Myxosarcina sp. GI1: one gene and its partner. The main gene of each other region encodes a partner of the protein of the gene in region 2 in a complex. Links are inferred from orthologs where the notes say so. Each region holds a gene or a part of one and is shown on either strand. Other genes may lie near its edges. The genes, in order: atpC and KV40_RS17620.

Region 1 (3,358 bases), on a different replicon or contig from region 2:
AAACCGTTATTATGATGGAATTGATCAACAACATTGCCATTCAACACGGTGGTGTATCGGTATTTGGTGGCGTGGGCGAACGCACTCGTGAGGGGAACGACCTCTACAACGAGATGATCGAATCGAACGTAATCGATACTGAAAATCCAGAAAAATCGAAAATTGCCTTGGTATACGGGCAGATGAACGAACCACCAGGCGCGAGAATGCGTGTCGGTCTGTCGGCATTAACTATGGCGGAATACTTCCGCGATGTCAACAAACAGGATGTGTTGTTGTTTATCGATAATATCTTCCGTTTCGTACAGGCAGGTTCTGAAGTATCGGCTCTCTTAGGTAGGATGCCTTCTGCGGTAGGATATCAGCCTACTTTGGGTACCGACGTTGGCGACTTGCAAGAGCGCATTACTTCTACTAAAGAAGGTTCGATTACCTCAATTCAAGCAGTTTACGTTCCTGCCGATGACTTGACCGACCCCGCACCTGCAACTACTTTTGCTCATTTGGATGGAACCACAGTACTATCTCGTAACTTGGCTTCCAAAGGTATTTATCCTGCGGTAGACCCCTTAGATTCATCCAGTACTATGCTTCAGCCTAATATTGTAGGTGAAAAGCATTACAATATCGCTCGTTCGGTACAGTCTACGTTACAACGCTATAAAGAATTACAAGACATTATTGCTATCTTGGGTCTGGACGAACTATCTGAAGAAGACCGCTTGACAGTAGACCGCGCCCGTAAAATCGAGCGTTTCTTGTCTCAGCCTTTCTTTGTAGCTGAAGTATTTACTGGCGCACCTGGCAAATATGTAACTCTAGAAGAGACTATTGCTGGTTTTGAGGCAATTCTCAATGGCGAATTAGACGACTTGCCAGAACAGGCTTTTTATCTAGTAGGCAATATCGAAGAAGCTAAAGAGAAAGCAGAAAAACTAAAAGCTGAAGAATAAATGATTCTCAGCTAACAATAAGTAAGTAGTTAAGGCGTTCCCTAGGAACGTCTATACTTCTTTATTCGCTTGCAGGTAGTTATAAAAATAAAATTCTACCCGAATAATTAGCTTCATTATTAACTAATTGCTGATTCCTCGTTAAATACATATAACTAATAAACATGGCATTAAATTTAAAAGTCATAACCCCAGATAAAACTGTTTGGGACGATACTGTTGAAGAAATTGTTTTGCCTAGTACGACTGGACAGCTAGGCATTCTATCGGGTCACGCTCCCTTGTTAACCGCTTTAGATATTGGTGTGATGCGAATTCGTGCTACCAAAGAATGGAGCAATATAGCTCTATCTGGCGGTTTTGCTGAGGTGGATAACGATGAAATCAAAGTTCTCGTTAACGGCGCAGAGATGGGGGACAACATCGATAAAGAAACCGCTCGTAGCGAGTACGAAGAAGCTGAGGCTAAAGCGCAAGAGTTGGATAACAGTGATGATCGCGCTGCCAAACTACAGGCTACTAAAGCTCTAAAAAAAGCTAGAGCGCGTTTCCAGGCAGCAGGCGGAATGTCTCAGTAATTTTGTCACGATAAAATAATAAATAAATAGGGCAGAATATTTGCATCTGCCCTATCTTTTGAAAGCTTGCTACATATATCGATTAAGCTAAATCGAATAGTTGGCTCTTAAAGTTTGAGATTCCTCTACTTTGAAAGTAGCTCAAATCTCCAATTATTAATTGTTCCAATCGTTGCTTGCTGAAAACAGAGCTTAGTTGGTTCCAGTAAATACAACATCGGGAAACTTAGTCTGTGCTTGTGACATGGGAGTAGTTTTACCCCGTTCTTGCCAAAAGTTAATCACCTCTGTAGCTTTATTGAGGATTTGAATTCTTTCGGCTTCTTCTATCCAGTGCTTTGCTTCTAATTCATCTTTTAGCTGTTGCCAAGCATCATTTCGCGGCCAAAAAAAGTAAGCAGTTAGAGGGCTGGTTCCTTTCCCTACTACTTGATCGACTGCTACGGCAACATCTTTATCTAACCAAAGAACTTTTAATGTAAATCTTGACTCCAATTACGCCTCCAATTTTGAGTATAAATCTATTTATTCACTATATTCCATCTTTTATCTTACCTTATGAAACCAGACAAATTAACCGCAATTGTAATCTTTGATATTGATGGAGTGATTAGAGATGTCGGAAACTCCTATCGTAGAGCGATCGCCGATACTGTCGAACATTTTACCAGTAATGCCTGGCGACCGACTTTAGACGACATAGACTTATTAAAATCAGAAGGAATTTGGAACAACGACTGGAAAGTATCGCAAGAATTAACCTATCGTTATTTTGAAAGCATAGGTAAACTAAGAAGCGAAATCGCGCTCGATTATCCTGAAATTGTAAATTTTTTTCAGGGACGCTATCGTGGCAAAAATGCCGAGTGTTTTGATGGCTATATTACTCAAGAACCTTTATTGATTTCGGTCGATTACCTACAGAAATTGAGCGATCGCGCTATTGGTTGGGGTTTTTTTAGCGGTGCTACCAGAGGGTCAGCAGAATACGTTCTCAAGAAGCGATTGGGTTTAGAAGAGACTGTTTTAGTCGCTATGGAAGATGCACCGAGTAAACCCGATCCAACGGGATTATTTGCGGCGATCGCCCAAATTAATTTTAATTCTAGCTGTCCCGTATTTTATCTTGGCGATACGGTGGCAGATATGTACACTGTAGTCCGCGCCAGACAAATTAGAGCGCAACGTGATTGGATTGGTATCGGTATTCTACCGCCTCACGTACAATCGTCATCGAGTAAAAAAACGGCTTATACAGAAACTTTAGTAGAAGCAGGTGCGACGGCGGTGTTTGACAATGTAGAAGAATTTAACGTTAAAGCGATGGAGCAAACCCTCTCTCATTTAAAGAAAAATTGAGTAGTTAAGTTCAATGTTCGCGCTAATTAGTGAAGTAAAATTTTATACTGACAAAGATACAAATTTAAGTACAAAAAATTCGATCTGAGTGTAAATTCAAACAGAATAATTAATAACAGAAAACAATTCAACCAAGTATTTTGCTAAAAAACTAAGGATTCTTCCCCATAATTTAGTTAATTTGTAAAGTTTAGCTATATTAGTTTATAAGTTTTGATGAAAAATATCTAGTTATCTCAAGAAGCATAGATAATAAATTTAATACTAGATGTTCATTATTTACCTCATTACCAAGCGTGTTAGCAATAACACGCTTTTTTTTGCGGTTATATGAGATATTTAACTGAGATGATGGCTAAATGTGTGTTTGCGTAATTACTAAGAGACTGTTTGTAAATAAAAGATTAAGCAAGTTTTTCATTCCGAGCTAGACGTTTGGACATCAAATGAACCATTGCAATCTAAATT
Region 2 (2,998 bases):
AGGCACAGCAACACCGCTATACGGTAATGGTAGGGCGATCGCATGGTATTCATGCCGAACCAATTACCTTTGGCTTTAAGTTGGCGGGTTGGCTGGCTGAAGTGCTGCGAAATCGCGATCGCCTGGCAAAATTGAGTCGCGATATTGCTGTAGGTAAGATTTCGGGTGCGGTGGGGACTTATGCTAACGTCGATCCACAAGTAGAGGCGATCGCCTGTCAGAAGTTAGATTTAGAACCCGATACGGCTTCAACTCAGGTAATTTCACGCGATCGCCATGCCGAATTCGTGCAGCAGCTAGCGTTGCTATCGGCTTCTATCGAACGCTTTGCCGTCGAAATTCGCAACCTCCAGCGTACCGATGTTTTGGAAGTAGAAGAATACTTTTCTAAAAAGCAAAAAGGTTCTTCGGCAATGCCCCACAAACGCAACCCGATTCGTTCGGAAAGACTGACGGGAATGGCAAGAATCATTCGCGGTAACGCCGTAGCAGCTTTAGAAAATGTCGCTTTGTGGCACGAACGGGATATTTCTCATAGTTCGGTAGAACGGGTGATTTTGCCCGATAGCTGTATTTTGACTCACTTTATGCTGAGAGAAATCACCAACTTGGTCAAAAATCTGCTGGTATATCCCGAAAACATGAAGCGCAATATGAATGTCTATGGCGGGGTAATTTTTTCTCAACGAGTGTTGCTAGCTTTAGTAGAAAAAGGCATGAACCGAGAAGAAGCCTATCGCGTAGTACAAAATTGCGCCCATACTGCCTGGAATCAGCTAGAAGGTAACTTTCGTGCTTTAATCGAGCAAGACGATACGGTAAAGCAAAAGCTATCCGCATCAGAAATTGCCGCCTGTTTCGATCCCCAACATCATCTCAAGCATCTGGATGAAATTTATCAGCGTTTGGGAATTTAAAACCAAATTCTCTATCTTTTTATGGTAGAGCGATCGCTAGATAGTAAAAAAACGCCTAGTAAAATTCTAGACGTTTTAAACTTTAATTCAAAAATCGAGCAAATTATCAATCATAGAGCTTCAGCACCCGAAACTACCTCTAAAATTTCTTGAGTAATAGCAGCTTGTCTGGCTTTGTTGTATGAGAGAGTAAGATCTTTCATCAACTCAGTGGCGTTATCACTAGCATTGTTCATTGCTGTCATTCTAGCTGCAAGTTCGCTAGCTGCCGCCTCTTGTAAAGAACGCAAAAGCTGGTTATTAAGGTAAAGAGGCAGTAAAGAATCGAGAATTTGTACGGGGTCTTGCTCGAAAATTGTGTCTCTGGGGAAAGTTTGCATTTCGCTGCTAACTTTTTCTCGTTCGACATTAAATTCACCGCCTCTAGTAGTCAGGCGGAAAATTTCGTCATCTTTTACTTCCAGTCCTTGGGGAGTTAGTGGCAGTAGGGTTTGAATTACAGGACGAGAACTAATTAAGGAAACAAACTTAGTGTAAACTAGCTCGACTCTATCTACCGTTTCTGATAAAAACAAAGATAGTAGTTCGTCGGCAACTGAAGATGCTTCCGCTGCGGTAGGAATTTGTTCTAAGTTTACAAAGGTTTTGTTAATTGGAACATTACGTCTTCTAAAATGTTGAACCGCTTTGCGACCGATTAAGACGTAGGTATATTCAACTCCTTCTTTCTGTAGTTCTTTGGCTCTCTGTTCGGCTCGTCGAATTACGTTGGCATTATAACCGCCACACAAACCGCGATCGCCAGTAATTACTAACAGGGCAACTTTGCTTACTTCTCGTTGCTCGAAAAGAGGCAAATCGACATCTTCAAATCTCAGTCTGTCTTTAAGGTTGTACAACACTTCTGCCAGACTGTCGGCAAAAGGACGGGTGGAATTAACTTGTTCTTGAGCGCGACGTACCTTAGCTGCTGCTACCAGGCGCATGGCTTCGGTAATTTTTTTGGTATTTTTTACTGAAGAGATGCGATCGCGAATCGCTTTAAGATTGGGCATTTTTTGTATTTTCCGATCGGTATTCAACTTACTTGGCGAGGAAGCAAGGGAGCAGGGGAGCTTCGCTGCGCTAGGGTGCAAGGGAGGTTTTCAAAAAAAAGAAGAAGCAGAATAAACACGTCTGACTCAAACTTTCTTTCTCACCTCAGCACCTGCACCTCCGCCCAATCCCTTCTTTTAGCTAACGTCTTCCTTCTTACTTCATCAGCTTAGGCTGCTGCCTTGAAGGTTTGCTTGTATTCTTTAATACCTTCTTTGAGGAGATTTTCAGCTTCGTCAGTTAGCACTTTTTCTGAAGAAATAATCTCCATGTATTTGCCTTTGTTATTGTCGAGATATTCTCGCAGACCCTTGGCAAAATCGCTTACTTTTTCTACATCAATATCGTCTAAATAGCCGTTAAGACCAGAGTATACTACTGCCACTTGTTCGGCTACGGATAGAGGTGAATTTTGATCCTGTTTGAGAATCTGACGCAAACGCTGTCCTCTCGCTAACTGATTTTGAGTAGCGGCATCCAAATCAGAAGCAAATTGAGAAAAAGCTTCTAGTTCGGCAAATTGAGCCAGTTCCAGCTTGAGTTTACCTGCAACTTTCTTAATTGCTTTGGTTTGAGCCGCAGAACCTACGCGAGATACCGAAATACCTGCATTGATGGCAGGACGAAAGCCAGCGTTAAATAGGTCGCTAGAGAGGAATATTTGTCCGTCGGTAATGGAAATTACGTTGGTGGGAATGTATGCCGATACGTCACCCGCTTGAGTTTCGATGATTGGCAGAGCGGTCATGCTGCCGCCTCCTAAATTGTCGTTGAGCTTGGCAGCGCGTTCTAAGAGACGGGAGTGAAGATAGAATACGTCTCCAGGATAGGCTTCGCGACCAGGGGGACGACGTAGCAAGAGAGACATTTGACGATAAGCCTGTGCCTGTTTGGTCAAGTCATCGTAGATTACCAAAGTAGCTTTACCTTTATACATAAAGTATTCGGCGATCGCCGCACCAGTGTAGGGCGCGAGATACTGTAGG

The links.
Region 1: the proteins of KV40_RS17620 (region 2) and atpC are in contact, whole or in part, in a cryo-EM structure (PDB 9ITS), measured with the Chloroflexus aurantiacus proteins. The link is inferred for Myxosarcina sp. GI1 from one-to-one orthologs. Residues at the interface, in WP_012258894.1 of Chloroflexus aurantiacus: Pro2, Arg9, Arg10, Arg12, Ser13, Val14, Asn16, Val17, Ile20, Thr21, Met24, Val27, Lys31, Arg34, Ala41, Thr42, Pro44, Tyr45, Arg48, Met49, Val52, Arg88, Leu90, Arg142, Asp145, Ala146, Lys148, Leu149, Val205, Asp206; in WP_012258892.1 of Chloroflexus aurantiacus: Glu6, Val8, Thr9, Ala10, Glu11, Arg12, Val13, Thr26, Lys27, Asp28, Pro39, Leu40, Met41, Thr42, Ile43, Phe66, Glu68, Val69, Leu70, Arg73, Thr75, Leu77, Ala78, Asp79, Arg102, Gln107, Arg110, Asp111, Leu114, Ala117.

Annotation. Positions count from the first base shown.
Region 1 is NZ_JRFE01000001.1:37,613-40,970, forward strand. What follows is about bases 1-2,824. They hold atpC (ATP synthase F1 subunit epsilon), read left to right. Parts: upstream 1-1,117; coding sequence 1,118-1,531; downstream 1,532-2,824. Other genes in these bases: atpD (F0F1 ATP synthase subunit beta), read left to right, coding at 1-953; KV40_RS00185 (30S ribosomal protein PSRP-3), read right to left, coding at 1,724-2,026; KV40_RS00190 (TIGR01548 family HAD-type hydrolase), read left to right, coding at 2,090-2,824. Outside these bases: more of KV40_RS00190, read left to right, coding at 2,825-2,890; KV40_RS32905 (transposase), read right to left, coding at 3,357-3,358. UniProt on the Escherichia coli protein: Produces ATP from ADP in the presence of a proton gradient across the membrane.
Region 2 is NZ_JRFE01000024.1:32,878-35,875, forward strand. It holds KV40_RS17620 (F0F1 ATP synthase subunit gamma), read right to left. Parts: upstream 1,973-2,998; coding sequence 1,028-1,972; downstream 1-1,027. Other genes in the region: purB (adenylosuccinate lyase), read left to right, coding at 1-917; atpA (F0F1 ATP synthase subunit alpha), read right to left, coding at 2,182-2,998. UniProt on the Escherichia coli protein: Produces ATP from ADP in the presence of a proton gradient across the membrane. The gamma chain is believed to be important in regulating ATPase activity and the flow of protons through the CF(0) complex.